2 regions of the Lachnoclostridium sp. genome follow, and region 1 is predicted to be linked to the other one. Evidence: a T-box and tRNA genes for the amino acid it is inferred to sense, from the RefSeq annotation. Region 1 holds a T-box; the other holds one or more tRNA genes.
The links. A T-box is a leader RNA that pairs with one kind of tRNA and senses whether it is charged. The one in region 1 lies ahead of metG (methionine--tRNA ligase), so its partner is inferred to be a tRNA-Met.
Positions count from the first base shown of each region.

Region 1 (16,306 bases):
GATACGTAGTGTATTAAAGAAAATTATACTACCATATCGGGAAAAAAAAGAAGCCATTTTTGGAGGAATACGACTCTCTATTACCAACCGAATTGCCATGAATTATTTGAAGCTATTAATTATTAATGGGTTTCTCTTCTTCTTTGTTTTTTCTATTCTTTATTTGAATATAGAAAAAGGAAGATATGAGGACATGGCAGAAGAAATTGTTGTAAATTTGGAGAATGATGGGGAATCTTTTGGTGCTGTGGTAAATCCTTATTCAAAACTAGGAGTTAATATGGTTTTGTATGAAGTGGACACGGGGCGAGAGGTATACAATGATGTTACCTACGATGTAAAAAATTTCGGACGAATCTTTCGATCAATTCATTATACAAAATCTAGCGATACTCATCGACTTATACTTGATGATGACATGGAATTTGTCCAAGGAGGAATACTATACCGAGCACAGTTTTATTATAATATGACGAAAGACTATAATCGTTTGTGGTCCTTGCTATGGAATATGTCAATCTTATATGTTTTAATCGTATTCTTTATTATTCTAGAAGGTAAGAAGGACAATGTTAAGCTTCTTCAGCCTATTCAATCCATGTCTGCAACAGTAAATCGCTTGACCGTGGGTAACCTTCACAGTGAGCGATTAAATGTGGAAGGAACGAAGAATGAACTAAAGGACTTAGCTATTGTTTTTAATAATATGCTAGACCGATTAGAGACATCATATGAAAGGCAGAAGCAATTTGTATCGGATGCTTCTCATGAACTTCGGACACCAATTGCGGTTATTCAAGGTTATATTAATATGTTAAGCAGATGGGGTTCCAAGGATCAAGAAATACTAGAGGAATCGATTGAAGCGATAAAAAATGAAGCGAAAGCGATGCAAGATTTAGTGGAAAAATTATTATTCCTATCAAGGCATGATAAGAAGACGCTAAAGCTAGAGAAGAAGATATTCAATATGAGACCAATCGTTGAGGAAATGGTAAAGGAAACTAAACTTGTGACTGCGAATCGATTAATCGAAGCACCTTTCCTTGAGGATGTTAATGTATATGGTGATAAGCAGGCTCTAAAACAGGCAATCAGGGTATTTATTGATAATGCAGTAAAATATACTCAGGATGGAGATACCATCCGAATCTATTGCCGTAACATTCGTGGTGACTGTATGATTGGCGTAGAGGATACCGGTATTGGTATGACAAGAAAAGATATGGATAATATTTTTAACCGATTTTATCGTTCTGATCATGTCCGTGATCGAAAGATTGAAGGTCATGGATTGGGATTATCCATTGCAAAGCTTATTATTATGAATCATACGGGTAGGATAAAGGTTCGTTCTCAGTATACTAAGGGAACAAGTTTTATCGTAACGATTCCAAGAATACGATACGATAGTTAATGAGTAGGACAGTAAAGTAACTAGATATTCACTTACTGTCCTTTTTTTGTTAATAAAAGTCTCTAAAAATGATTGAAGTGTGGATAAGTATATTATATTTCTCCTATATGATAGTAACAAAATAAAAATATAAAAGGGTATATACTAAGATAAGAGATATTAAAACAAGGGCGTAAAAACAAAAAAGTACTAATGCAAACACTAGCTCAATTTAAAGCTAGTATTTTGTATTAGCACCTTTTTTTATAACGATTGCTCAAATTTTTCTCATAGTTTGATTCTGCTATGGAAGTTAGGAAGTCAAATCATCCTATCAATAAAGTTTCAGATATTTTGACCTCCTTATGAAATCTATGCTATATTTTTAAACTGAGCCATATATAAGTTGTAGTAAGCTCCTTTCTTTTCAAGAAGCTCTGCGGCAGAACCAGATTCAATAATGCCACCATTATCAATAACAAAGATACGATCTGCTTTCTGTATGGTAGAAAGACGATGAGCTATAACAAAGGAGGTACGTCCTTTTAGCAATGCCTCGATTCCTTTTTGAACAAGAAGTTCTGTATGTGTATCAATACTAGAAGTTGCTTCATCTAATATTAAGATCTTAGGTTTTGATACCATGGTACGGGCAAAGGCTAATAGCTGTTTTTGACCAATAGATAAACCAGCACCACGCTCTTTTAGTTCCGTATCGTAACCTTTCTCCAATTTCATAATGAATTCGTGTGCATTTACCGCTTTCGCTGCAGCAATAATTTCTTCATCCGTAGCGTCAAGTTTACCATAACTTATATTTTCCTTGATTGTTCCAGTGAATAAGAAATTATCTTGAGTCATGACACCCATCTGTTCACGTAAGCTTTCAATGGATACCTTGGTTAGGTCATGGCCATCAATCTTTATAGTACCTTTTTGAATGTCATAAAATCTACTAATTAGGTTAATAATTGTTGTTTTACCAGCGCCGGTTGGGCCAACCAAAGCAATCGTTTCTCCAGGCTTAACATGGAAGCTGACGTCACGAAGGACATTGGTATCCTCATCATAAGAAAAGGAGACGTGCTTAAAGTCGATCTCACCCCGAACATTAGGCAGGGTATGGACATCTTTAGCATCACTAACATCTGGCTTTGTATCAAGAATTTCAAAGATACGTTCAGCTCCGGTAATATTTGTTATTAACTGATTATAAAAATTACTTAAGTTAAGAAGCGGATGCCAAAACATGGATATATAAGAACCAAACGCTACAATGGTACCAATATCAACACTTGGATCCTTTCCAATTAGATTTACACCTACAAGGAATAAAAATAGAGTAGCAAGTGCCCAGCATATATCAACGATTGGTCCGAAGGCATCTGCAAATCGTACTGCTGACATAAAAGAGTCACGATGCTCTTTTAATAACACGTCGAATTCCTCTTCTGTTTCATCTTCTGCTCCAAAACTTTGTATAATGCGCATTCCGGATATATCTTCATGAATGAAGGCATTGACGTTGGAACTTTTTTTCTTAAAAATCTGCCAACGTTTGTGAGCTCTTGTCTGAACTAACCATACACCAAATGCCATCAGTGGAAAACTACAAAGGGAAGCAAGAGCTAATTTATAGTTTTTCACAAACATAATAATGACAACAGAGCATATGGTTATGAAATCAGGTATTAAAGTAGTTACACTATTACTTAATACATCTTTCAGTGAGTTAACATCACCCATAATACGAGCAAGGATTTTACCGGTTGGTCTTGAGTCAAAGAATTTAAAACTTAAGGTTTGTATATGAGTGTAAAGTTCCTGACGTATTGTTACAAGTACGCTATTGGATAATTTGGACATAATGTACATTCGAAGCTTTACTAATATTACTAAAGTTATATTTAGTACAAGTGCAAAGATTCCAAGTTTAAATAATCCATCTATATTACCACGCTTGATATATTTATCAATTGCTGCTTCTATGATTAGGGGGTTGATCAAAGAAATGCTAATTGTACCACACATAATAAGTAATACAACAGCGATAGATTTCTTATAAACAAGCAGATAGCGATATAGTCTTAGCAGGGTATTTTTTTTCGAGGCTACGTGAAGACTTTCATCTTCCTTTATAGCATTCACAGCCATAGTTTCACGTCCTTTCGCTATGATAATTTATATTCATGACAAGGAAAAGTTCGCGAAGCTCACTTTTTCTTGTTTAAGCAGTATCACATCTGCTTGCAGATGTGATATGCAATGGGAGTTAGAATTAATAGTTACATGCAATTACCTCATTGGAGGATTCTAAATAGTCGCCATACTGCGCCATATAGGTATCATAATAGAGTCCTTTTTTTTGTAAAAGGTCGTTATGAGTTCCTCGTTCTGCGATGGTTCCATTTTCTAAGAAAATGATCTCATCTGCATTACGAACAGCACTGATTCTATGAGCGATGATGATCTTTGTGGTTCCATTTAAGGAATTTAAAGTTTCTTGTATCTGATGCTCTGTTTCCATATCAAGAGCAGAAGTAGAATCGTCAAGGACTAAGATAGGAGCCTTTTTGGCTATAGCTCTACCAATACTGATACGCTGCTTTTGACCACCCGACAGGCCGACGCCACGTTCCCCAATGATGGTTTCGTATTGTTCTTCCATCAGTTCAATAAAATCCGAAGCCTGTGCATGTTTCAGTGCATGCATGACTTCCTCCTCTTCCATTGACGTCTTCTTTCCAAGCTTAACGTTTTCATTTATGGAATCTGAGAATAGGAACACGTCTTGCATTACTAAAGAAACGCTTTTTCTTAGTTGGGTAAGACTTAAATCTTTGATATTTACGCCATCTATAAGTACTTCTCCTTGTTTTACATCATAAAACCTTTGAAGCACATTAATAATCGATGTCTTACCAGCGCCAGTTGCGCCCATAATACCAATTGTTTTTCCGGTAGACAAATGAAAATTGATATTATGAAGAATTTCTTTCCCATCTATTTCAAAATCTACATTACGAAATTCGATATCACCGGTGATATCATCAAGAGTGACAGGATTTTCAGGATTTTTAATACTAGGTTTTTCTGCAAAAATCTTCTTAATCTTCTTATTCGAAGCTACAGCAGAGGCAGCAGCGTTTGTCAGCCAGCCTATCATCTCCATTGGCCAGGTAATATTATTGCTATACTCAACAAAAGCGGCAAGTACACCAAGAGTAATTTCGCCCTGAATGGCTAAGTATCCACCATAGATAACAATGATCAATGGAAGAGCTCTGGTTATCAACTGAAATAATGGCTGATAACGAGTGAGTACTTTTGATTGGCTCATATTCAAATCATAATAACGTTTGTTATGTGATAAGAACTTCTGAATTTCAAATTTTTCACGAGCAAATGCTTTTACTGTTCGAACACCTGCAAGATTTTCTTGTGCGATGGTATTGAGGGTTGCATTTTGTTCACTGATTTCTTCATAAATTCCACCAAGTTTTCTCTCCAATAGAAATGCTAAGATTGCAACTATTGGCATTGCTATTACTGGAATTAGAAACAATTTTTTATTTAGGTGGAACATGCAATATAAGATAATACTGGTATGAACGATTACCTCTATTAATAACATACTTACGTAGTTAAAGGCATCCCAGATACGATCAACATCGTCTTTTACACGGGACATAAGTTCACCAGTGTTATTTTTATCAAAAAAATCTACTGACAGTGTTTGTATATGACGAAATAGTTTGCTTCTTAAATCAGCAGATATTTTGGAGCTGACAGAATCAAAGTTGTATTCTTTTAAATATCCAAAGATACAACGACCTACACCAATAAGAAAAACAACAATAAGTAGCGGTGCAAGTTGGTCTCGTTCCCCTTTTCCAATAACATCATCAATAATTCGCATAGTTATCTGTGGATTTAGCATATCTAAGCCTACGGTTAAGAAAATGCAAAAGATTGCAAAGGCATAACGATACCAGTATTTTTTTAAATAGTGTGAGATTTTCATAAGGTGTCTCTCCTCCTTACACACCTATATTAGGTTTTTAATTACAAATTGGGTAAAGAAAGGACTGTTCCATTTCTGTCAAGGGTGCTGATCCAGACAGAAAAGTGACTTGCGCACGACAAAGGATATGGTTTTTCACAGGTGAAACCATTTTAAAGACAAAAAAAGCCGTGGCAAGATACCACGGCATTCATTCTAAGATATAATAATACTATAGACGTATACCGGAGGTAGTCCCGCATGATTTAATTGTGTTATTAAACATTCCAAAGTTATTAATTTTATTACTCATGAATTCTTACCTCACTTTCTTTATTATTTCCATAGATTGAGTAATTCTATGGATGTAATTATGGTTACTTTAGAAGTATATTCCAGTATTAGGAGAATGTCAACCCTAAAATTTATATTTTTTTAATTTTTATGTAAAAATTTTTCGACTCAATCATTTTCTTTAGGTATATAACTTCTTTATTTTACTGGCTTTTCACGTGGTATATCTACTATATTGATACATATGTAATAATTATGAAAAAGATACTTATGTCATTATGACTAAGATTAACAAAATATTAAAGATACATTAAGTCTTAAAAACTTCAAAAATTGTTCATAATTTCATGTTATAATAAAGTTATTGAAATGGATAAAAGACAATTAATTTTTAAATTAATCATACAAATATGAAAAAATGCCAGATGGATACATAGTGTAATATTATTGAAACAAAAAGCACGTTTCAATAATCAAAGGTATTATTGAAACAGAAAGCACGTTTCAATAATCAATGGTATTATCGAAACAGAAAGCACGTTTCAATAATCAATGGTATTATCGAAACAGAAACATGTTTCAATAATCAAGTGAAAAACCACACCTTTTATGTGAAATAGCTGTGCAGTTTCTCATAAGTTATTGAAACAGGAAACATGTTTTAATAATCAGAAGGTATTATGTAAAGGAATAGGTGACAAATATGGAATTGCCAATGTTTTATGGTCAAGGCGAGGAATGGAATCGAGCTCTTTTGTTATATGATGCGGCTCTTAAGGAAGTAAATACAAAACTAGAAATATTAAACAATGAATTTAAATTGGCACATCAGTATAATCCAATTGAACATATTACTTCAAGAATTAAATCTCCACAAAGTATTGCGAAAAAAATTCGTCATAATAATATGGAGCTTACCGGTGAAAATATAGTAAAATACATTAATGATGTAGCCGGTATACGTATTATATGTTCTTTTACATCGGATATCTATCGAATTGCGGATTTGATTCGTAAACAAAGTGATGTAAAAGTACTAAAAATTAAGGATTATATTACAAATCCAAAGCCTAACGGTTATATGAGCTATCATATGATTGTAACAGTACCAATATTTTTATCACAGGAAGTAGTTGAAACAAAAGTTGAGATTCAGATTCGAACAATAGCGATGGATTTCTGGGCAAGCCTAGAACATAAGATGTATTACAAATTTGAAGGAAATGCACCTTCCCACATAACAAGAGAGTTAAAAGAATGTGCTGACATTGTTTCGTTTTTAGATCAGAAAATGCTAGCAATTAATGAGGAAATAAAAACATATAGTGATGATACGATGGATCATTATCGTGATATTGTTTCTGGTATGTTCCATAGTAAAATCAAGGACTCTTATGGAAGCATTGTGGAAGATAATATCGCTGAGGAAAAAGTAGCAGAAAAGAATGCGCCAAAAGAGGTAAAGGCGATTGAACAAAAAGAAGTTATTATTGATAATGACATAAATGCATATAGTGAGATGGTAAGTGCATTGCAAGAAAAAGCGTTAAAGTCTAAAACGAGTGACAAGGTACCATTCTCCTTATTTGGAAGTAATAAGCGTAAAAAACAAGAGATGAAAGCGAATGCTCAATAAGATAACAAAGATTAGGTAAGATTAAATCAAAGGATTCTTTTTAAATAAAACTTTTAGTCTTAGACTATAAATTATACACTAAAAAAAGATGGGTACAAACGAAGTAGTTCCGTGGAAAGCATGATAGCTTCCTCTAGGGGTATTTTCGTTTGTACCCATTTTCATTGGGTTAAGATTTACTAGCGTTCTACTATATTTTGATATATAGAATAATAGTGCATCTTATGTTAACTAAAACTTAAAGTTTTTTAATAAGTCTCCTAATCCAGTAGTCGCTTGTTCTCCTGTACTATACTCCGCTGGTGCATCGGCTGCATCATCAAGAACCTCTTCTACATCAGAGACTGCTTTTATACTTAGGCTGATTTTACCGTCTTTAACATCTAAAACCTTAACGTTCACTTCTTGGCCTTCTTTTAACACCTCTGCAGGTGATTTAATCCGCTTACCACAAATTTGAGAAATATGAACAAGTCCAGAAAGACCTTCTCCAATTGTAACAAATGCACCAAATGGCATAAGCTTATCAACAATACCAGTTGTTACAATGCCTTTTTGCACTTGGGATATTTTATGGGATTTTTCTTTTGCTTCTTCTTCTCTTAATACTTCTTTTGCGGATAAAACAAGTTTATTCGCTTCTTTATCAGCAGTTACTACGATTACTTTTAATTCTTTTCCCACAAAGGTAGATACATCTTCAACATATGAGAGGCTTAACATTGAGGCAGGAATAAATGCACGAATACCTTCTAAATAAGTTACAACACCGCTATTTACCGCATTTGATACCTTCACAGTGGAAACAGTGCGTTCTGTCATCATAGTTTTTAACTTTTCCCAAGATAAGATATCATCTGCCTTTTTCTTTGATAGAAGTAGATTACCTTCCTTATCCTCTGATAGTATCATTGCAGTAATTTCCTCTCCGATGGTAACATCCGCTTTGATTGAAAAACGAGGATCGTTACTCAATTCTTCTAGCTTAATGATACCCTCTGAAGAATAAGATAAGTCTACAGTAACTTCAGTGTCAGAGATACCGATTATGGTACCTTTCACAAGGTCACCCTCTGTAAGACGCTTTAAGGAATGTTCCAGTTCCGTTTTAAAATCATCCATGGTTAAATTAGTTTCGTCCATTTTTTTCACCTCATTTATTTTGTGTAGTTTGGCCGTATTTTGCTTCTATTATACTGCAAAAGTATGACAAACCCGATATTTTTAGTATAGCATGGTTGTTCCAAAGAAACAATGGCTTACTTAATTATTGCTATTTGGTGTATAATAGGATGGAAGCTGAGTTTTAAATTAAGCGCTGTGCTACAAAACGTATTATACCCAAAATCAGAGCAGAAATGAGGGAAATTATGAGTGCATTTATAAGTGATATTAACAACTTTTTAGGAAATGGAAAATGTAATGAGGAAGGAAAATCCTTAGAAAAATTTTTGATGGAGTATGATCCTAATAAATATCAAAATCCGTCTGTGACAGCAGATATTTTGGTTTTTCAAAAGCCGGAAAATATTTATGACCTTCATAAAGATTTAAAGCTTTTATTGATTCAAAGAAAAAATCATCCTTGCATAGGATGGTGGGCCCTACCAGGAGGATTTGTTGAAATCCATGAGGATATAGATAAGGCAGCAGCGAGAGAACTTCTGGAGGAGACAGGGCTTAGCGATATCCCTATGGAACAAATCTATACCTTTGGAAAGCAGGATAGAGATCCAAGAACTAGAATAGTAACAGTAGCATATCTAGCACTCTTAGAATTAAATCAAAAAGTAGAGGCTGGAGATGATGCAGCAGAAGCAGAATGGTTTTCGGTAAGCATTAAGAAGGAATTCGAAGAATTATTAGAGGAAGATAATATTATAGCAAAGCATAAGAGAAAAAGAGAACGCTACCATATCGAGGTTATCTGTGAGAAAAATCACGACATAAAGGCAGAAGCTAGCGTGGATTATTTTTGTAATGTTGATACTCTATTGTTACAAGAGGATTACGAGGTTATTCGTAGTAATGGAATTGCATTTGACCACCCTGTATTTATCTTAAGAGCATGCCAGTTATTGTGGAAGAGGATGTAAAGGGAAGGGTACTAAAGAAAAAGAAAGTACTTGTAAAGGGAATAGCTTAAGACATCTTTATATAACAGAGATAAATGTTAATTGATAAAACATATAATAAAGTTAATTGATAAAAAAATATGATAAAGTTAATTGATAAAAAAATATTGACATCATCTGATTAGAGGACTATGATAACAAGGTTTTTAGTTTTATTATAATTCAAATGACAAAGATAGGAGGAACATATGCAATTATTAGTATTAATTCTAAAAAAGTATGAATTTATGGACGAATTATTAAAACATTTGGCTAAGTCTGGTATAAAGGGAGCTACGATTCTAGATGGAACCGGTATGGCAGAGGCCCTTGTAAATATGGAAGATTTGCCAATGTTCGGAGTTCTAAGGCGTATGCTTTCGGAAGAAGAGAAAGAAGTAAGTAAGGTCATGTTAATTGTCTTAAAGGACGAACAGGTTATTATGACAAGATCGATAATCAAAGATGTAATTGGAGATTTAAGAGAGCCTAATACAGGTATAATGTTCTCGATACCGATCACTTACGTGGAAGGGCTTGGTGATTAATTGTGTATCAAACTTACTTATACCTAGCATTTTCATTATTCTTAGCCCTGATTGCAGGGAAAATCGTAAAACAAATCAAGATGCCAAATGTAACAGGCTATCTAATCATGGGTCTTATCGCTGGTCCTTATTGTCTTAATTTAATTCCGTTAGATATGATTGAGACATTTTCTTTTATTCCTGAGGTTGCTTTAGGGTTTATAGCATTCTCCATTGGTTCCGAATTCAAATTATCCTATTTAAAAAAGGTTGGAAAATCGCCGATAATCATTGCTTTTCTAGAAGCATTTATGGCAGTCCTATTTGTTGATGTAATTTTAATTGCAACCGGTCATGATATACCGTTTAGTTTAGTACTAGGTGCAATTGCTGCAGCCACTGCTCCTGCTGCGACCTTAATGGTTGTTAAGCAGTATAAAGCGAAGGGGCCAGTTACTGATACCTTATTACCTGTTGTTGCTATTGATGATGCAGCGGCTTTAATGTGCTATGGATTATCGGTTGCCGTAGCAAAAGCAATTAGTTCGAATGGACAAAGTTCTATTATAACCACGATCACAAAACCAGTGATTGAGATTCTTGGAGCTTTGGCCATCGGTGCGGTTCTTGGATTAACTTTTTCATTTTTGGCTAAGTGGTATACAGGTCGTGGCAATCGTTTAGCGATTACATTTGCCATGATTTTTATTTGCATCGGTGTTTGCGATTGGCTTGGGTGGTCTGCATTACTTGCGTGTATGGCAATGAGTGCAGTTTTAGTAAATACAAGTAGCGCAAGTGAAGTTATATTTAATCAAACGGATCGTATCACACCTCCGATTTTTATGTTATTTTTCTTCCTATCCGGAGCAGAACTTGATATGAGAGTTATACCAACGGTTGGCGTCATCGGTATTTTATATATTGTCTTCCGTGTACTTGGGAAAGTCGTAGGCGCGTCTCTTGGTGCTAAATTAACACATGCAGTACCGAACGTTCAGAAGTATTTGGGATTCACGTTGATACCTCAGGCAGGTGTTGCAATTGGTTTGGCAACAACTTCAATGACAATAGTTCCAGAGTATGGAGCTAAGATACGAACTGTTATTCTTTGTGGTACTGTAATTTATGAGTTAACAGGCCCTATCATTACAAAGATAGCCCTTAAAAAAGCAGGGGAAATTCAGTAGATTACTTCATATAGAAAGGCATTGCCTTGCTTTCCTACGCGGTCAATGGTATTCATATGATATAAAATATTAAGAGCTGTGGAGGCAATTCCTTGAGAAACCCCTGCAGCTTTTTTATAATCTTTTGTAGTAAATTGTTTTGGCAGGTTAGCAGGTAATAGTTTATGATAATCATCCTTATTTGCGATAACCATTTCATCAAAAAGCGCAACAGGAATACCATCATTTCGAGTGGAACCTTTTTTCTTATCCTTACTCCAACCATTTAGTAATCGATACTCCTCCACATCCATGGAGATAATATTAAGACGAAGATTCGGATTTTTCAGGTAATCCTTAATCTGATAAAGTTCAGGAAAAATCTGATATGCAACTCCTGTTTTTGGAGATTTTCTTGGCTTTGATACTTCACCGGTTTCTTCATTTACCCAACTTAACCATTTGGTATGAGCAATCGGATAAACGATAGTTACCTCATATTCAGGAAGATAAGCTTCTAGTTTTCTACGCAATGTATAAAAGTGTCTGGTTTGAATTTCTATGATATGATCCTCTATTAAAATATCAGCCACAAAGTTTTTCACCTTCTGCTCATGACAGGATGCATCTGGTGAATAATAATGCTTTAGGACAGCATGAATTGTCTTTTCACTTAAAGTACCAATTCCATTACCTTGCAGGGCTTGGTCAATGACGAGGGAGCAGGAGGTTTGAAATAATTCTTGTTTCATGGTAGAATATCCTCTCAATATAATAAGAATAGAATACCTTAGTTTGCTTTTGGATGCAATAAGAATGGTTGAGTTCAAATGGAATTATTTAGTGAGTGTTTAAATAAGAGATGAGATTTCTATCATCGAATCAATGCGATTTCCTCTATACAGGTATAAAAATGTAGGGTATAGTATTAGATAGGAAAATTAACCTTTGAGTAAATTAAAAAACGCATCACGCTATGTTTCATTACACTTATTAATTTGTGTGCTTAGGTATTAAAATAGACTCTTATTGTAGTTTATAATGATAAAATAACGAAAAATTAAGAGATATCGATGTATCTGAAGAAGGAAATATTATAATAAATATAAATAACAGGAGGATCATAATGAGAGAAAAAGAGATTGCAGGAGAATTACTTTCCTATATAAAAAAAGCAGCATCACCTTATCATGCGGTATTAGAAGGTATTACTATGCTTGAGGAGGCAGGCTTTATAGAGCTTGACTTTCGTAAGACTTTTTGTTTAAAGCCAGGAGGGAAATATTATACAAAGCCTTTTGGAACTACCTTATTTGCATTTACCATTGGTAATCAGGTTACAAATACACAACAGTTTCGTCTAGCTTCTGCACATACGGATCATCCTTGCCTTCATGTAAAACCTACAGCAGAGTTAACAAGTAAAGGATATTTACGAGTTAATACAGAGATTTACGGTGGTCCAATTCTAAATACTTGGCTTGATCGCCCACTTTCTATTGCTGGTAGAGTTGCACTTAAGAGTGAGAATCCATTTGCTCCAGCAACCAAAGTAATTCGTGTAGATAAGCCGTTCTTAACAATTCCTAACCTTGCAATTCATATGAACAAAGAGGTAAATAAGGGTGTAGAATTAATGAGGCAGACGGATATGCTTCCATTGATGGGTGTTTTAAATGATACATTAAATGAAAAATCTTATTTTATAGAATTTCTAGCAAAAGAGCTTCAAGTTGAGGCTAGCGATATTTTAGATTTTGACCTTTATGTATATTGTGCTGAGGACGGATTGCTACTTGGTATGAACGAAGAGTTTATTCAGAGTCCAAGATTAGATAATCTTACTTCCTGCCATGCACTACTTCGTGGTATGATTGATGGAAATCGTGAGGATGGTATCAATATTATCGGTTTATTTGATAATGAGGAAATTGGAAGTGAAACAAAGCAGGGAGCAGATTCTGCATTGTTTTCCATGTTCCTTGAGAAGATTTATCAGGCATTAGGTTATGATAGAGCTGCATTAAATGATTCTATTTTAAGCAGTTTTCTCATCTCTATGGATGTGGCTCATGCTCTTCATCCAAGTAAGACAGATAAATATGATCCAGTGAATTATGCGCTAATGAATGATGGCGTAGTATTTAAGATTAGCGGAAATCAGCGTTACACCTTTGATACAGAAGCGATTGCATCCATGGTTATGCTATGCGACAAATACAATATTCCTTATAAGAAATTTGTGAATCATTCGGATGTGATCGGTGGTGGAACAATGGGACCGATTATCTCTTCTTGGCTACCAATGAAAACTGTAGATATTGGTATTCCAATGCTTGCGATGCACTCTGCTAGAGAACTTATGGGTATCAAAGATCAGAAGGCATTAGTTGACCTTGCTACCGCATTCTTTACGGAATAGATAACAGGAACTTACTTTAGTTTTCCTTATAATAATCTCTAAATCCCATGATATGTGAAAAGTCACAAAAGAGTGGTTTGATTAAAAGACTTTCTTGACATATTTCACAAAGTTTGCTATAATTCATTTGGTCGGTATCGAGAAGGTATTGTCCGGAGGATGAAGCATTGGGGAATGTTTAGAGGGCGAAGCTATTAAAAAAATGAGATTGATGAATCGGTGTATTACAGTACAGCACTTATATTCTTGTATGGGGACAAGAACAGCTGTAAGGAGGAATACAAGTTTCATCAATCTTATTTTGTAATACCCTTGACAAATTTAAAGTAGAAATGTATACTTGAGGCAAATTCATATAAAAAATGCTGAGAAAAGAAGAGTATATATGGAATACTGAACAGAGAACCTTGCCGGAAGAAATTCTAGTGTGCTGAGAGCAGGGAACAGTGGAACATATAGAAGATGGTCTTGGAGCTGCGTAGCTGAGGTTTTAAGCTTAGGTTACGACGTATTCACACGTTATAGTGGGAGACTGTGTTAGCAGTCGGTAAGATACTAGCTGAAAAGTTAGTATGAATTAAAGTGGCACCACGGGAGATACTCTCGTCTTTAAATAGACGGGGGCTTTTTTTATTTATAGGAAATTACTCTGCAATTACCTATAATAAAAATATATTTGTGGGATGCTATAAAAAGACAGGAATTCCATATTATTAATTTTAACGATTGAGAACGCAGTATTTTATGACAAATGAACTGGATTGCCAATTCATTTTGTTTACAATTTTTAAACTAATTTGTTTACACATTTTAAAAACAATAAATGTAAGGAGGAGATGTTATGAGCAAAAAGCCATATTACATCACAACTGCTATTGCATATACATCAGGCAAGCCACACATTGGAAATACGTATGAAATCGTACTTGCGGATAGTATTGCTAGATTTAAGAGATTGGAAGGATATGATGTATTCTTCCAGACAGGGACCGATGAACATGGTCAGAAAATTGAGGAAAAGGCCGCGGAAGTGGGAGTTTCTCCAAAAGAATTCGTAGATAAGGTAGCAGGTGGAATTAAAGATATTTGGGATTTGATGAATTCCTCTTATGATAAATTCATTCGTACCACCGACGAAGATCATGAAAAACAGGTTCAGATGATTTTTAAGAAGTTATATGATCAGGGCGATATCTACAAAGGTAACTACGAAGGAATGTACTGTACTCCTTGTGAGTCCTTCTTTACCGCTTCCCAGCTTGTAAATGGAAAATGTCCTGACTGCGGAAGAGAGTGTCAGCCAGCAAAAGAAGAAGCATATTTTCTAAAGCTTAGCAACTACACACAGAGATTAATTGATCATATCAACACACATCCAGAGTTTATTCAGCCAGAATCCAGAAAGAATGAGATGATGAACAACTTCTTGTTACCTGGATTACAGGATTTATGTGTATCCAGAACTTCCTTCAAATGGGGTATTCCTGTAGACTTTGATCCGAAACATGTTATTTATGTATGGATTGATGCGTTAAGCAACTATATCACTGGTATTGGTTATGACTGCGATGGAAATTCCACTGAGCAGTTTAATAAATTCTGGCCAGCAGATTTACACTTAATTGGTAAGGACATCTTACGTTTCCATACAATTTATTGGCCAATCATGCTAATGGCACTTGATTTACCATTACCAAAGCAGGTATTTGGTCATCCTTGGTTATTACAGACGGATCCAAATGCAAAAGACGGTTCTGGAGTAAAGATGAGTAAATCCAGAGGTAACGTATTATATGCGGATGATTTAGTAGAATTCTTTGGTGTAGATGCAGTTCGTTACTTCGTGCTTCATGAGATGCCATTTGATAATGATGGTGTGATTAACTGGGAACTTATGGTAGAGCGTATGAATTCCGATCTAGCGAATACCTTAGGAAACTTAGTAAATCGTACGATTTCAATGTCAAATAAGTACTTTGAAGGTGTTGTGAATAAGACGGATGTAACAGAGCCAGTAGATACAGACCTAATTGATGTTGTAACAAAGACGAGAGATAAAGTGGTTGCAAAGATGGCAAACCTTCGTGTTGCAGATGCAATTTCTGAGATCTTTACGTTATTTAAGAGATGTAACAAATATATTGATGAGACAATGCCATGGGCTCTTGCAAAAGAGGAAGAGAAGAAGGCTAGACTTGAGAACGTATTATATAACTTAGTTGAGAGTATCTGTATTGGTGCTAATCTATTAGAGCCATTCTTACCAGAAACTGCAGAGAAGATTTTAGCGCAGTTAAACGCTAGAAAAAGAAATATTGAGGAGCTTGCCACCTTTTCGTTATACGAAAACGGTACGAAGGTAACAGATCAGCCACAGATTTTATTTGCTCGACTTGATTTAAAAGAAGTTTTAGCTAAAGTGGAAGAAAAAACTGCAAGCGAAGTAGAGGAGACAGTTAACGTGGAGGAAGTAAAACAAGAAGAAACTGTAATTGAGATTCCAGCAAAAGAAGAAATTACCTATGATGATTTTGCAAAACTACAATTCCAAGTAGGTGAGATTATTGCTTGCGAAGAAGTGAAGAAATCAAAGAAACTTCTTTGTTCCCAAGTTAAAATTGGAAATCAAGTAAAACAGATTGTATCTGGAATCAAGGCTCATTATACGGCAGAAGAAATGGTTGGTAAGAAGGTTATGGTTTTAGTGAACTTAAAACCAGCAACATTAGCAGGAATCGTATCCGA
Region 1 covers NZ_DAMADT010000034.1:5,728-22,033, forward strand. Annotated here, with positions in the region: gene RTP52_RS17060 (sensor histidine kinase) at 1-1,417, shown strand, start outside; gene RTP52_RS17065 (ABC transporter ATP-binding protein) at 1,769-3,550, opposite strand; gene RTP52_RS17070 (ABC transporter ATP-binding protein) at 3,675-5,420, opposite strand; partial or broken gene RTP52_RS17075 (GTP pyrophosphokinase) at 6,397-7,011, shown strand; gene RTP52_RS17080 (S1 RNA-binding domain-containing protein) at 7,561-8,472, opposite strand; gene RTP52_RS17085 (NUDIX hydrolase) at 8,700-9,425, shown strand; gene RTP52_RS17090 (hypothetical protein) at 9,653-9,991, shown strand; gene RTP52_RS17095 (cation:proton antiporter) at 9,994-11,160, shown strand; gene RTP52_RS17100 (hypothetical protein) at 11,154-11,891, opposite strand; gene RTP52_RS17105 (M18 family aminopeptidase) at 12,266-13,561, shown strand; T-box leader at 13,920-14,175, shown strand; gene metG (methionine--tRNA ligase) at 14,403-16,306, shown strand, end outside.

Region 2 (16,306 bases), on a different contig from region 1:
CGGAGGATATTAAGATACTACAAGCGAACGAAGTGGACTTAAATTTTCATTCTCGCTTTGATGCGGTAGAGAAAATCTATCAGTATATCATAGATACCAGAGAACGAGAAAACGTATTTTTTCGTAAATATTCATATGCTTGTGGTAAAGCTTTGAATATAGAAGCAATGAGGCAAGCAGCAAAACTACTCATTGGTACGATGGATTATAAGAGCTTCTGTACAGATCGTAGGGATGGCAAGTCGACTATCCGAACGATATCTGAAATAACGATAGAAGAACTACGACAGAATAGAAATCAACAGGGTATTATTTTTACGTTTCGTGGCAATGGTTTTTTGCATCACATGATACGTATTATTTCTGGAACACTGTTGGAGGTTGGGACACAAGAGAGAAGTGTGGAAAGTGTTAGACAGGCTATTTTGGGGAAAAAGAGAGAATATGCCGGACTAACACTGTATCCGCAGGGATTATTTTTAAAACAAGTCATCTATGAAAAAAATAGTTAGTACTTAGGTTAACGTAATGGTGCGAGGGTGATTAAATAATGATGGGTTGCAACTATAGACAAAAGATGCCATCATTTTAAATATTTTATGAGAAATAGGTTCTTATAATAGGTATAAATTCCTTGAATTTACAAACAATATAGTCATAGCAATATTTAAGTGACAAGCATCTTAGATTGAGAAGTAAATGGAGGAATATGCTACATGAAAGCAACAGGTATCGTACGACGCATAGATGACTTAGGAAGAGTGGTTATCCCAAAGGAAATTAGAAGAACTTTACGTATTCGCGAAGGGGATCCATTAGAAATTTTTACCGACCGTGAAGGAGAAATTATTTTAAAGAAATACTCTCCAATCGGTGAGTTGGGACAGTTTGCAAAACAATATGCGGATTCTATCGGTCATACGACTGGTCATATTGTTGCTATTACAGATAAGGATCAGTTTATCGCAATTGCTGGTTCCTCTAAAAAGGATTGGGTTACAAAACCAATCAGTAAAGAACTTGAGGCATTAATTAACGACCGTGAAACGGTAACTGCAGCGAAAGAAGAAAAAGGATTTATCCGTGTTTGCTCTGATGATGAAGATATTGCCTATGAGGTTATTGCACCAATTATTTGTGAAGGTGATGCTATTGGAGCAGTATTAATTCTTACAAGAGATGCAAAGACTAAGCTTGGCGAAGTTGAGAATAAACTTGCTGCTACTGCAGCTGCATTCCTTGGAAGACAGATGGAGAACTAATCTCTTAGGGAAAATAAAATAAGACAGGTTAGACATATAGCGGAGTAATTACCTTCTATGCTAAGGCATAGTACCAGTAAGGTTAATTTCTCCGCTTTTTTCGTAAGGTTATGAATCTTTGGTCACACTACGGTTTTAGATAAGGTAAGTGTGAAAATAAAAACAATTTTCACACGCAAATTTGTGCCTGCGTAATCCTCGGCACAAATTAAAAATACGCAAAAAAATGCGCAGGAATGAGGTTTTTATGCAGGAAAAACGTTATGGATTATTAACAGCTATTACTATGATTACTGGAATTGTCATTGGGTCCGGAATCTTTTTTAAGTCGGACGATGTACTTCGATATACCAATGGGAATATGCTTCTTGGTATCATAGTATTTTTAATCGCTGCAATAGCGATAGTTTTCGGTTCCTTAACTATCTCTCAGTTAGCAAGTAGAACGGATGAACCGGGAGGTTTAATTAGTTATGCCGAAAAATTTGTAAATAAACGAACCGCAGGGGCCATTGGATGGTTTCAACTTACGATGTACTTTGCTCCATTAGTTGGAGTGATTTCTTGGGTGACAGGGCTTTATATTTGTCAATTGTTTGGAATTGAGAGCTCACCAAAAAATAGTAGTTTGATTGGTTTTATCTTACTTTGCCTTATATTTTTATTGAATATTTTATCAGCTAGACTTGGTGGTACATTTCAAAATATATCTATGATAGTTAAGCTAATTCCATTAATATTAATTGCATTAGCTGGTTTATTTTTTGGACAAGCTCCTGAGATTATCTCAAAAGATGCTAGCGTAATGAAAGAGGCTATCACATCTCCTGGCTGGGTTGCTGCCTTTGCGCCAATTGCGTTTTCCTTTGATGGATGGTCAATATCTACTACAATATGCCACGAAATAAAAAATAGTAAGAGAAACTTACCACTTGCTCTAATCTTTGCACCACTTATCGTATTACTGTGTTACGTGTTATATTTTGTAGGAATCACCTCCTTAGTATCCGTAGATACAGTAATGCAACAGGGAAATGAGAGTACTTATCTTGCAGCAACTAAGGTATTTGGAAGTATTGGGGCAAGACTGATTTTAGTTTTTGTTATAATCTCTGTATTAGGTACACTAAATGGTCTTGTACTTGCTTATATTCAGCTTCCTTATTCACTTGCATATCGGGGAATGTTACCTTGTAGCAATACTTTAAAGAAGCAATCTGAGAAATTACATGGTATCCCAACCAATTCAGCCATCTTAGCATTTGTTCTAAGTTCTATTTGGATATTAATTAATTATCTTACTCAAAATGCAAATATGATTGGGGATGTATCTGAGGTACCAATATGCTTATGTTTATCATACTATATATTACAGTTATAAAGTTAAAGAGACAGGGTGAAATTAAGAGTATTTTTATGGGATATGTTGCACCAGTTTTAGCGATTATAGGTTCCATTATAATCGTAACAGGAACCTTATCACATCCGTCCTTCTGGATTTTTACTATCCTTGGGGTGATTGTTGCGGCTTGTGGTTTTTGGTATACTAAGAAATTTAGTGATTCGTAAAAGGATAGTAGTTTCTGGAAATTAAAACAAAAAATAAAAACATATTATAAAATTACGATGAGATAACAAAAGTTGCTATTGAAATTTTTACGAAGGTTCGTTATAGTAAGACGGCAAGCTAGTTATCAAAGTATAAGTATCAGTCCTTAAGGACTAGAATACCAAGGAATAGAAAAGGAGCCCTAACCGTGGAAGAACTTACGACATTTCAACGAATATACGAGGTAGTGAAGGAGATCCCTTATGGGAAAGTTGCTACATATGGACAGGTAGCAGCACTTGCTGGTAATCGCCAGCTTGCAAAGGTGGTTGGTTATGCATTGCATGTGAATCCGAATCCAAGCATAATTCCGTGTTATCGTGTAGTAAATGCGAAAGGAGAAGTTTCGAAAGCATTTGCCTTCGGTGGAGTAAATCGTCAGATAGAACTACTTGAAAAAGAAGGAGTGCAATTTCTAGAGGATGGAAGTGTAGATATGGAAGTATCTCGCTGGGCAAAGTTAGTGTTCTAAAAAAATAACAGGCATAGTCAATAGAATACCTGTGTAACATACATGGATTTCTTCTTCATAGCATATAGTTTACTAAATCTGAGGAGGAGTGATGGCCCATGTCAAAGAAAAAAGTATTAGCAATTGACGGCGGAGGAATGAAGGGCATTGTCTCCGCTGTTTTGCTACGCAGTTTAGAGGATAGGCTACAATACCATAGCAATAATTATAAAGCAAGGATTGCAGACTATTTTGACTTGATAGCAGGAACTAGTACGGGATCAATCTTGACAGCACTCTATTTGTTTCCAAATGAACGGGGAGAGTCAAAATTCTCTGCGAAAGAAGTATTAGAGAGCTATTATGAATACGGAGAGTACATATTTAAAAGACAAAAATTCTATCCATTCTGGGGACCTAAGTATACAAATAAGTATTTAGAGGAGATGTTACTGAAGTATTTTGGGGACGCAACCTTAGGAAGTCTTCGTAAACCTTGTTTAATGACCTCCTATGATACAACAACTCGAAGTGCAGTATTCTTTAATTCAGTCACAGGAAGAAAGGATGAAAATCGAAATTATTTCTTAAGGGATGCAATATTAGCCTCAACAGCAGCGCCAACGTATTTTCCACCAAGCTGTTTTCACGCAAAGGATAATTGCTATAACTGTCTAATCGATGGTGGAGTTTTTGCCAACAATCCAACACTTTGTGCATTAATTGAAGCAATGAAACTACCAGGTTGTGATGGAATTGGTGATACAATTTGTCTATCCGTTGGTAATGTAAAGAATACGAAGTCCTATTCCTATCAAAAGGTACGTAGATTCGGTCTTTTGCAATGGGCAGTACCAATCTTTGATATTTTAATGGATGCCAGCGAACAGACAGTAGATTATCAATTGAGAAAAATCTATAAATCAGTCAATCATCAGCAATATTATTACCGTATGGTATTAAATACGGAAGAGGAGATACCGAAGATGGATGATTGCTCAAAAGAGGCAATACATAAATTAACCCTGTATGGTGAAAAGTTAGCAAATCGTGAGAAATATCGTATCGATGAGCTTGCGAAACGTTTAGTGATCGAGAAAGATAACGATAATTTTGTATTTTAACCTCATCAGGGAAGTCCTCCGCTTCTTTAAACGGGGTAAGGACTTAAAAAGTACTATTTCTTGTTTTGAATAATAGATTAAAAATACCAAAAGAAGCTTAAAACTTCTTTTGGTATTTTAAATTTAAAGAATTGTTCACATTAGGAACAAATTTCTTACATATTTATTCCGTATAATAGTTATACTTGAGTACTTTTCTAGTAAAGAAAGGTGCAAAATGAGTTGAGATCTTTGGCAAGAAACTGTTAAAAAGGTTTTGCGGATAGAGGAAATTGTAGCATGTGTTTTAATTTCCTAATAATGGAGAAAATTATAGTTGATAGATTCTAATAAACTAGTTAAAGTAAATGTATGGATACCAAGAATCATGCTATTTGTTTTAAATGAACTTTCGTATGGATTTGGAGGACCATGATGAAAAATAGTCATACTATCTACTTAGAGATAAGTATAATACTTGTTGCAATACTGTTTTTTGGGTGCAGTAATGTTTCTTCAAATAAATCAGATTCTGAAGGAACGACTCAAAATCAAGAGCAGAATTCTGTAGATAATGCATCAAAGGATACAGTAAAGAATACTGGGGAGTCTTTATCAGCAGCCAATATGTCAGGGAATTTGTTAGAGGAAGGACTTTCGTTTGAATCAACGGATTATTATGAAGATTATAATGAAAGAGAAGTAAATTATATACAGTTAAATGATAGCTCCATTATATTTAGTGGAGAGGGTGCATTTGTCAGTGATAATAAGATTAGTATAAGTAAACCTGGTACTTATGTAATATTTGGCACGTTAAAAGAAGGTCAGATTATAGTGGAAGAAACGACAGGTGGTGTGGTACAACTAATCTTAAAGAATGCAACCATCCATTGCGAGAATAGTGCGCCTATTTATATCAAAGAGGCCGGTAAGGTTATAATTAGCATAGCACCAGGAACGAAGAATATGCTTACGGATGGCTTAGCGGATCATGATAGAAAGCTAAGTGATCCAAATGCTACCATATATTGTTCTTCAGACTTAACTATGAATGGGGCAGGAAGTCTTGTTATTAATGCAACTTATCAAAATGCCATATCTTCAAAAGGCGTTTTAAAAATCGTGGAAGGAGACTATGAAATTTGTGCTGTGGGACATGGAATTATTGGTAAAGAAGCAGTACTTATTGATGCTTCTAGGATTAAGATAGCCTCTGGATGGGATGGGATACGTACAAACAATGACACTGAAAATTCGAAGGGACTTATCTTTATCAATCGTGGTGAGTTTATGATAACCTCTGAGCAAGATGGAATTCAAGCGGATAAATATTTAGTGTTACAAAATGGAAACTATGAGATAACTACTGGCGGTGGAAGTACTGGTTCTGTAAAAAAAGAGAATAAAGAAGAACCGTTACTTAGTGAGCTGATGGAAATTACAGAGTACGATTATAGTAGGAGTGCAAAAGGTCTAAAAAGTGGAGAAGATATTCTCATTGGGAATGGTACCTTTACTCTAGACAGTGCAGACGATGCAATTCACAGTGATGGTAGTATATCGATTGAAAATGGGTCCTTTACAATAGCTTCAGGAGATGACGGTATACACGCGGATGCATCTTTAACTATTGCTAAGGCAAAGATTGCGTTAACATCTTCTTATGAAGGAATAGAAGGTTCCAAGATTGCGATAAAGAGTGGAAGTCTAAACATTATATCATCGGAGGATGGTATTAATGTTTCTGGTGGTTTAAATAGTAAGAAAGAGAACAATGATAAGGAAGAAGATACCTTTATTGAAGGGAAAGGGATTCTGTCACTTTCAGGTGGTATCGTAATTGTCTCTGCGGGTGGTGACGGAATTGATTCCAGAGGTTTAGTGACAATGACAGGAGGCACTTTAATTATTGAGGGATCTTCTAATGATGCAAATGGTGCTATAGTTTATAACGATGTGTTTGAAATGAGTGGCGGAACATTACTTGCTGTTGGAAGTAGTGGTATGACAATGGCACCATCGATCACATCAAAACAAAAATCTATCCTGCTTAATTTAAAGGAAACAGTAGAAGGGGAAACAGTCCTATGTTTACTGGAAGAAGAGGATAGAGCTCCAATTATGGCATATTTGCCATCAAAGTCTTATCAATCGGTTGTATATAGCAGTCCTTTGTTGCTTGAAGGAAAAAGTTATACACTATCTACAGGAGGAAGTACAACACCAAAAGAGGGTATGAATTTATATACTCCTAAGGCCTATGAGGATGGTATAGATAAGGCTTATATTACTATTCATGGTACCTTGACCACGTATGGTGAGATGAAAGCTCCGATTAAGCTGCCATTAGAAGGGATAATCGAATAGAATAGAAAGGAACAAAGGACATGAAGCTAGAGTATGATTTTGAACAATTGTGTGATATCATAGAGAAACTTCGCTCAGAAAATGGATGCCCATGGGATAGAGAACAGACTCACGATAGTCTAAAAAACTGTATGATTGAAGAAGCTTATGAAGTTGTTGATGGGATCAACCAGTTTACTAAGAATGGGGATTACGACAACTTAAGAGAAGAGTTGGGAGATGTTTTATTACAGGTAGTTATGCATAGCCAAATTGCAAAAGAGGAAGGTCTATTTACGGTAGAGGAAGTCATCGATGAGATCGCTAAGAAGATGGTGAGAAGACATCCTCATGTTTTTGGTGATGTTCAGGTGGAAGATTCTGCGGGTGTTTTAACCAACTGGGAGGAAATTAAGAAGGAAGAAAAAAAGGGTAAGACTGTAGAGTCCAGTCCACTTTATGTGCCAAGTTCTTTCCCCGCTTTGCTCCGAGCACAAAAAATAGTAAAGAAAAGCAATAAAATTAAAAATATGGTCTATACTAAAGAAGAGCTGTTCTCTAAGATGAACAGCGAAACAACAACTCTCCAAGCTTTATACCAAGAGGGGGCTTCCATAGAGAGACAAAAAGAGGCATATGGTGCACTTTTATATACGATGAGTAGTTTAGGATTGGATTTAAATATGGATGCAGAATCTTGTCTAACAGAAAAAATCAAAGAAGAGATTTCAAAAATGGAGTCAAAAATAAGCTAAATTTATAGTAGAGCCCTAAAATGGAAAAATTTGAGAGAAATTAGACGTTAAATTATCTACTTTTAAATGAAAATTTTTATAAATTTTATATTGTGTGAAAATTTAAAAATAGGGTTTTATGCCTATAAAAATAGCCAATTTCGGACTTAATAAACCACCAAAAAATACAAGTAGATAGAAATAGGCTTTTTTCTTCAAAAAACTCTGTCATTTTGGAAATAAATGCAGAAAATTCCTTGACAAATTGCCCTAATAAGTTTATAAATAGATTGAAGGTGATTTTTGAAGAAAAACCTACACCTAGTTGCCCGAGAAAGAGTAAGACTCAATCATGGGGAAGCGTGATACAAGACGGACCTAGAAGCAATTCCGCTTGTGAAAAAAACTATATTTAATAATACGTTAGAGGAGGAGTTTATCCATGAACAAAGCAGAATTAGTTGCAGCTATCGCAGAAAAAACAGAGTTATCAAAGAAGGATTCAGAAAAGGCATTAAAGGCATTTATTGATGTTGTTACTGAGGAATTAACAAAAGGCGAGAAGGTTCAATTAGTTGGATTTGGTACATTTGAAGTATCTGCTAGACCAGCAAGAACAGGTAGAAATCCACAGACAAAGCAGACAATTACAATTGCAGCTTCTAAGGCACCTAAGTTTAAAGCTGGCAAGGCATTAAAGGACGTTATCAATAAGTAATAGATTGCAAGCAAACGATTGTAAGCAATACTTGATTACAATTTGAACTTCTATAGATTATAGTTGTTCTGGTAAACATAAGAACATAGGCTGTTTTGAGGGATTCTTCAAAACAGCCTTTTTCCATAGTTAGTGTGAGTAAACAGATTCCCGTAAATGTAATTGCTATGAAAGGTATGGTTATTAGTATGAGATTGGATAAATATTTAAAAGTATCAAGGTTAATTAAACGTAGAACAGTAGCGAATGATGCCTGTGATGCAGGTAGGGTTTTAATTAATGATAAGCCAGCAAAAGCATCAACGAATGTTAAGGTTGGAGATGTAATAGAAATTGGTTTTGGTAGTAAAGCGGTACGTGTTGAGGTACTTGATGTTCAGGAAACAACACGAAAGGATGATGCTAAGGAGCTTTATAAATACTTATAATAAATGCTTTGTCTTTATAGAATTACTTCTGTAGTTCTTCACAATAACGTCCATGCATATATATGATAATAGCAGGGTAAGTGAAATGAGGAGCATATATGGAAGATAGCAAACAAGTAAGAAAGCATCAATTGAATTTAAATGATCGTAAGGAAGCGCTAATTACAGGTGTTCGTGATGTTCGCTCTTTTGATGATCATGAAATTATTTTAGAAACTGATCTGGGTATTTTGATGATTCGAGGTAGTGAATTGCATATGGGTAGGCTTACCCTTGAAAAAGGGGAAGTAGATATAAATGGACATATGGACAGCTTTGTTTACTCTGAGTTGAAAGGATTTACGAAGTCAGGAGAATCCGTTTTTAAGAGATTATTTAAATAAACGGAGGAATGCTTATGAATACATCCATCTTTCTAGAACTTCGATATCTTGCAGCTGCATCCTATTGGGGAATCATATTGTTTTTAGTGTATGACTTGCTTCGAATACTTAGGAATACCTTTCATCATGGGAAAATTGTGATTGGCATACAGGATATTTGTTTCTGGATTGTGGCAGGCATTTTAATTTTTCGAATGATGTATTTGCAAAATGACGGAATGATTCGATGGTACAGTACAGTTGCAATGGTTCTTAGTATGGTCTTATATCAGAAGATTTTTAGTCCAATGATCGTTGGATTAGGTACGAAGTTTACACTATTTATCAAAAATTGTATATTGCGGTTACTAAAACTACTTGTTTCGCCGATAATGTTTATAATATCAAAGATAAAAAAAATAATTCGATTTCTTTTTGGGAAATTCCGAAAATTTGGACGTTTTCTCGGAGGGAAAGTCAAAAAAAGAACTAATATTTTCAAGGCTTGTATAAGAAAACAATTGAAAAAGCACTTGAATAAGGTTAAAATAAATAAAAGGAAACAAGTGGAGGAAGTTCCTACGCCAAAAGTAGAACGTCCACGTGGAGTGTTAGAATTAATTACACAGCCACAGGAAAAGGGTGAGGTAAGTGAGAAGGAATAAGAAAAAAAGGAACGGTTTGAGATTAATTGGGTTGATGGTTATGATAATCTGTTTCGTAGTTCTTTATAAATCAACCGAACTGAAAAGAGAAGCTAGTGCTAAGGAGCAAAAAAAAGCCGAGATAGAGCAGTTGATCTCTGATGAGAAGGATAGAACCAAAGAGATAGAAGAACGTAAGTTATATCCAGGAACAAAAAAATACATAGAAGATGTTGCTAGATCACAGCTTGGAATGGTCTATCCAGATGAGATTATATTTGAACCAGAAAAAGAAAATAACAAATAGAGAAAAGGTGTCGGTTGTGAGCGATACCTTTTTCTTAATAAAAATGGATGAAAATACATGTTGACAATAAAAACAAAACAAGTTATAATTTGCTTTGTCACTTTGGCGAAGTAGCTCAGTTGGCTAGAGCATACGGTTCATACCCGTAGTGTCGGGGGTTCAAATCCCTCCTTCGCTATTCTAATAAAAAGCACAGGATAATCTCCTGTGCTTTTTTAATGTAATACTTTGGATAATTTAACCTCATCAGATAAGTCCTCCACTTCTTCAAGCGGGGGAAAGGACTTGCCTGTTTTAAAATGTCACTCAGTAAGAACCCATCCTGACCGAAGGAAATACAGCTCACAGAAAGAGTACCTACCGATATTCTTATACCGATAGGAAGTATAAACAACCCAGTCATAGGTAGCTAAGAATAGTAGAAATCTTATATGTGAATAAAAAAGTAAAAATGTGTTGTCGAACTAAGGATTACATAGAGGCAAAATTGCTTCAAAAGAATATCAAACGGAGTTAAATTAGGCATTCTTATGAAATTTGAAGTTATAAAAAAGTCGGGTAGAAGGTTATTTGAATTCAAGCATATAGGTTTAGAGTTGCATAATGAATAAACACAAAAAAAATTAGAGTCACAATATGTGGTAATACTTACTTGCTTCATTCTACTAGATAATGTTGTTTAAACCATAAAAGGTGGATTAGAAGAGTTATATTAAAAGGTGAGAAATTTAACAAAAAGTAATGGATAATTCGAGAATAACCTTCTTAAACTAATTGAATTCCCTAAAATCGATTTCCTAAGTGATACAAAAGGATAAATTGTCATAAAGTTTTTGGAATTGGTACATCAATTTGACAAACATTTTACGCCATCGGTTTTATAATCCTAAATTAAACCGCCTGTTTTATTCCTGCATGAAAAATAATTCAAACAAGGAAAATTCGCTAAGTGTATTTTTTCTTGTATAAAGTTAATTGCAGGAAAGCAGGGAGTAATACGGATTAGGAAGGACGGCGTTCTTATGAAGAAGAGAAGAAGCTGGTTATTGCCATTGGCAGGAGTTGTTGTAGCGTTAGTTACATTTTTTAATGCAAGTCCGAATGTTGTAGCAAGGTATCTGATTATAGCTACCATCGTTATTATATTGATAGGGATCGCGGCAGTGATTGTTGGCCTGCTGCAGGGCAGTGGTTCGGTTGACAATGGGGAAAATTATGTGAAAGATGAATTTCAAAACACAGCAAGAAAGAAATTAGAGGGTATTGCTGGGTCCTTTCATAAATTGGCGTCAAGCTTTGACTATATGGCATCCCCAAAAACTATATTAAATACAGAGGACATGCAGTTGGTACTCGAGGACATTAGTACAAACCTCTGTAAAAATTGTAAAAAATGTGGAGTGTGTTGGGAAAGAAATTTTAATCAAAGCTATCAAGCGACATGGAATCTACTTGAGATTGCGAAAGGAAAAGGAAATGTAACTGTGGATGATATGCCTGATATGTTAAGACTTCAATGTATTCAGGTTCCGGAGTTTGTGGAGGAAGCAAACCGTAATCTTAGTATGGCTCGCCTAAAAATGGTTTGGCATAACCGCATTGTTGAGAGTAGGGAAGCGGTGGCTGGACAGCTTGGGGAGATTGCAAAAATTGTAAAAGACTTCTCTGGAAATCTATGCGACACCGGTGAAGTAATAGAGCTAAAACGAAGAAAAATAAATCAAAAACTTCGTGTACATAGAATTAAAGTACAACGAGTCTTGATGTTTGAGCGAGAAAATCGAGGAATGGAGCTGCACTTAAGAGCAAGATGCAAAAGCGGTAGGTGTCTGACAACAAAGGAGGCAGCAAACTTAATTGGAAATGCTTTAGAAAAACGCCTTGTGCCTAGAGAGGATTCAAGGAATGTCATTGGACGAGAATACGATGATTATGTCTTTTGCGAAGATGCTAATTTTAAGGTATTAACAGGCGTGTCCAGAGCGTCAAAGAACAAGGGAGAATTAAACGGAGATAATTTTTCTTTTCTATACCCTGATAGTCAGGATGTTGTAATGATGCTTTCGGATGGTATGGGAAGTGGAAGCGAAGCTTTTGAAGAAAGTGAAACGGTAATTGAATTATTGGAACAGTTTTTAGAAGCAGGATTTCGGGAAGAACCTGCAATTAAGCTTATCAACTCAGTACTTGTTTTGCGTACCGAAAATTCCATGTCTTCTACAGTTGATTTATGTGTCGTTAACTTATGTGCAGGTACTTGTGAATTTGTAAAAGTCGGAGCAGCCACCACGTTCATTAAGAGAGATCATTTTGTTGAGTCTATAAGTTCGAACAGTATGCCAGCAGGAATTTTAAATCAAGTTGATTATGACAGTAAAAGCAAAAAGTTATATGACGGTGATTATGTAATCATGGTTTCTGATGGGGTGATTGATTGTGTTGAAGATGAGGACAAGGAGGGTTATTTTATAGATTTTATAAAAAACATTCCTTTTAAGTCACCGCAGGAAATTGCGAATGCAATTTTATCCGCTGCACTAGAAAAGCATGGTTATGTTCCAGCAGATGACATGACGGTCTTAGTTACTGGTATCTGGAAAAAGTAAATTGGAAGGTTGCTATTTTATAAAAGAAGATATAAAATACAGATAACCGTCTGAAGGATAGAAATAAGCTAATTATCGGAACACGATTTTAGTTTCGATAATCGGATTTACGGCGTAAATGAACGCCTTTTATCAGAAGTTTGAAAAGTAACTTCTGATAAGATTTAATACTAGGTTTAGAAATAGTCTTACTGAGAAAGACTTTAAGAGTACGTTAAGAAAGTTGTGAGGATGCAATGTTAAAGAAAGTGGAGAACTTTATAAAAGAACAGGGGATGCTTTCGCCTTTTGATACCGTTATCATAGGGGTATCTGGAGGTGCGGATTCGATATGCCTTTTAACATGCCTTCATAGGTTACGTGAACAGTATCATCTAAACCTGTATGCAGTTCATGTAAATCATATGCTGCGTGGGATGGAGGCGGATGAAGATGAAGCATTCGTTCGAACTATGTGTAACAGTTTATCCATTCCTCTTCACTGTGTTCGTGAGGATGTTAAGCGCATAGCAGAGCTTTCTGGGACTACGATAGAAGAAGCAGGAAGAAATTTGAGATACCTTAGCTTTGAACAGGAATGTGAACGTGTAAAAGCTCATAAAATAGCGGTAGCACATAATCGTAATGATAACGCGGAAACGGTGTTATTTCATCTGTTCCGTGGAACGGGTCTAACCGGTATGACAGGGATTCCGAAGAAGCGCGGTCAGATTATACGACCGCTTCTTTGCGTTACAAGAGGGGAGATTGAAACATTTCTTACCCATGAGCATATCTTTTATCGTATAGATAGCACGAACTTATCAAATGATTACACAAGGAATAAGATAAGACTTAGTATTCTTCCAATTGCAACAAATGAAATCAATGAAAGAGCGATAGAGCATATCACATCGTTATCCGACCAGTTATTAGAGGTTGCAAATTACCTAGAACAAGTGACAGCGAGAGAATTTAAACGAATTGCTACAGTATCTGAAGCGAAGGTAACGTTAGATGTAAGGGAATTTTCTACTTTTGAGGACTTAATAAAGCGTGAAGTCCTTCGAAAGGCAATCAAATCAATTAGTGGACTTAAAGATATTGAATCTATTCATCTCGTAGACGGAGTGAATCTGTGTAAATGCCAGGTTGGTAAGGAAATTCATTTGCCAAATCATATTATTGTTAAGCGAGGGTATAATACAATTATAGTTTATGATAGTCAGAAATACTCGGATAGAAATGATATGGTTAAGAATGACCTACTAGTCGATATTCCTCTTACAATTAAAAAAGAGGATTCTATGAAAAAAGGCACCGTTCAATTCGTAGATTTTTTGGGAAAACGCTTTGAAATAAGGCTGTTTCCATATGAAAATTCTTTGATTATTCCAAAAAATAGCTATACGAAATGGTATGATTATGATAAAATAAGAGATGCTGTTGTTTTAAGAACAAGACGTGAGGGCGATTTTCTTATGATCCATCCACAGGGTAAAACAAAAAGTTTAAAATCTCTGTTGGTTGATCAGAAAATACCGCGAGAGGAACGTGATAAGATACCCTTGGTAGCATGTGATAGTCATGTACTTTGGGCAGTGGGTGTTCGCTCAAGCGAGGCCTATCGTATAGATAAGGATACGAACTGGGTGTTATCCGTTACCACAGACAGATAGAAGCAAAGATAAGAGAAAGAGGTGCAATACAATGGCAGAAAATATAAAGGTACTCATATCAGAAGAGGAAATAAGCAAAAAGATTAAAGAACTTGGTGAAGCGATTAGTAAAGAGTATGCAGGAAAGACTCTACATTTAATTTGTGTATTAAAGGGTGGAGTGTTCTTTATGACAGAACTCTCTAAGCACATCACAATACCAGTGACCATTGACTTCATGTCTGTATCCAGCTACGGAGATTCTACGGTTAGCTCTGGACGTGTTAGAATTTTAAAAGATTTAGACGAAAGTATTGAAGGTCGTGAAGTTCTTGTAGTAGAGGACATCATTGATTCCGGAAGAACTTTATCATATTTGTTAGATTTATTAAAAAATCGCCAACCTAACAGCTTAAAGCTTTGTACTCTTTTAGATAAGCCTAGCAGAAGAGAGGTTGACGTTAATGTGGATTATACGGGCTTTCAGATTCCAGATGAGTTTGTAGTTGGTTACGGACTGGATTATGCCCAAATTTATAGAAATCTTCCATACATTGGAGCGGTTCAATCAGAATAACATAAAGGAGGTTTTGTATTGAAAAAGTCGATGAGGGGATATGGCTTTTATGTTATTATCCTACTAATTATTGTTTCAGCAGTCTATTTGTCTGAGAGTTTTGCTAGCAATAGCTCTGTAAAACACAGCTATGCGGATTATGTAGCAGATTTAAAAAGCGGTTCTGTAGCTTCTGTAGATATTTTTCAGAATCAAGAGGCGCCAACCGGCCGTGTTAAGGTTAATATGTCAGATGGAAAAAGTTATACCATCTATGTAACGAGTGCAGCAACTGCTGAAGCGGATGCAGCAGCAAATGGTATTGGTTCTTACGTACATGATATTGAGAAACCAAGCTGGTTTTTAACAAGCGTACTACCTTACTTAATTGGTTTTGTTATTATTATTTTAATGTTTTCTTTCCTAACCAGCCAAGTAAATGGTGGCGGTGGCGGTAATAACAAGGTGATGAACTTTGGAAAGAGCCGTGCCAAGATGACCATGGATGAAGGAAAAAATACAACATTTAAGAATGTTGCAGGTTTGGCAGAGGAAAAAGAAGAGCTAAAAGAAATCGTTGATTTCTTAAAAAATCCTAAGAAATTTATTCAGGTGGGTGCGCGTATCCCTAAGGGTGTTTTACTAGAGGGCCCTCCTGGTACTGGTAAGACATTACTTGCAAAGGCAGTAGCGGGTGAAGCAGGAGTACCATTCTTCTCTATCTCCGGTTCTGACTTCGTAGAAATGTTTGTCGGTGTTGGTGCATCCCGTGTTCGTGATTTATTCTCAGAAGCAAAGAAAAATAATCCTTGTATTATTTTCATTGATGAGATCGATGCTGTTGCCAGAAGAAGAGGTACTGGTATGGGCGGCGGTCACGACGAAAGAGAGCAGACCTTAAATCAGTTACTTGTTGAGATGGATGGTTTCGGTGCTAATGAAGGTATTATCGTTATGGCAGCTACCAACCGTGTCGATATTCTTGACCCAGCTATCCTTCGTCCAGGACGTTTTGATCGAAAGGTATTAGTAGGTAGACCAGATGTGAAGGGTCGAGAAGAAATTCTTGCCGTTCATGCTAAGAATAAACCACTTGGTGATGATGTTGACTTAAAACAAGTGGCTCAGACGACTGCAGGATTTACCGGTGCAGATCTTGAGAATTTGTTAAATGAAGCAGCGATTAGTGCTGCAAAAGAGGATAGAAGCTTTATTCTTGGTGAGGATATTAAGAAGTCCTTTATCAAAGTTGGAATTGGAACAGAGAAAAAGAGTCGTGTCATTTCAGACAAAGAGAAGAAAATTACTGCTTATCATGAAGCAGGTCATGCGATTCTTTTCCATGTTTTACCTGATGTTGGACCTGTTTATACAGTATCCATTATTCCAACAGGAGGAGCAGCAGGTTATACGATGCCGCTTCCAGAAAAAGATGAGATGTTTAATACCCGTGGTAAGATGCGTCAAGATATTATCGTAAGTCTTGGTGGTAGAATTGCAGAAGAATTAATTTTTGACGATATCACTACAGGTGCATCAC
Region 2 covers NZ_DAMADT010000001.1:89,110-105,415, forward strand. Annotated here, with positions in the region: gene truA (tRNA pseudouridine(38-40) synthase TruA) at 1-512, shown strand, start outside; gene spoVT (stage V sporulation protein T) at 717-1,262, shown strand; gene RTP52_RS00385 (APC family permease) at 1,510-2,643, shown strand; gene RTP52_RS00390 (hypothetical protein) at 2,679-2,831, shown strand; gene RTP52_RS00395 (MGMT family protein) at 3,020-3,343, shown strand; gene RTP52_RS00400 (patatin-like phospholipase family protein) at 3,442-4,446, shown strand; gene RTP52_RS00405 (carbohydrate-binding domain-containing protein) at 4,861-6,795, shown strand; gene RTP52_RS00410 (MazG family protein) at 6,816-7,529, shown strand; gene RTP52_RS00415 (HU family DNA-binding protein) at 7,951-8,226, shown strand; gene RTP52_RS00420 (RNA-binding S4 domain-containing protein) at 8,415-8,654, shown strand; gene yabP (sporulation protein YabP) at 8,753-9,037, shown strand; gene yabQ (spore cortex biosynthesis protein YabQ) at 9,052-9,681, shown strand; gene RTP52_RS00435 (FtsB family cell division protein) at 9,668-9,967, shown strand; tRNA gene RTP52_RS00440 (tRNA-Met) at 10,072-10,145, shown strand; gene RTP52_RS00445 (SpoIIE family protein phosphatase) at 10,990-12,573, shown strand; gene tilS (tRNA lysidine(34) synthetase TilS) at 12,810-14,231, shown strand; gene hpt (hypoxanthine phosphoribosyltransferase) at 14,263-14,787, shown strand; gene ftsH (ATP-dependent zinc metalloprotease FtsH) at 14,806-16,306, shown strand, end outside.
Region 2: it encodes a tRNA-Met, which carries the amino acid that the T-box ahead of metG (methionine--tRNA ligase) is inferred to sense. The anticodon was not compared.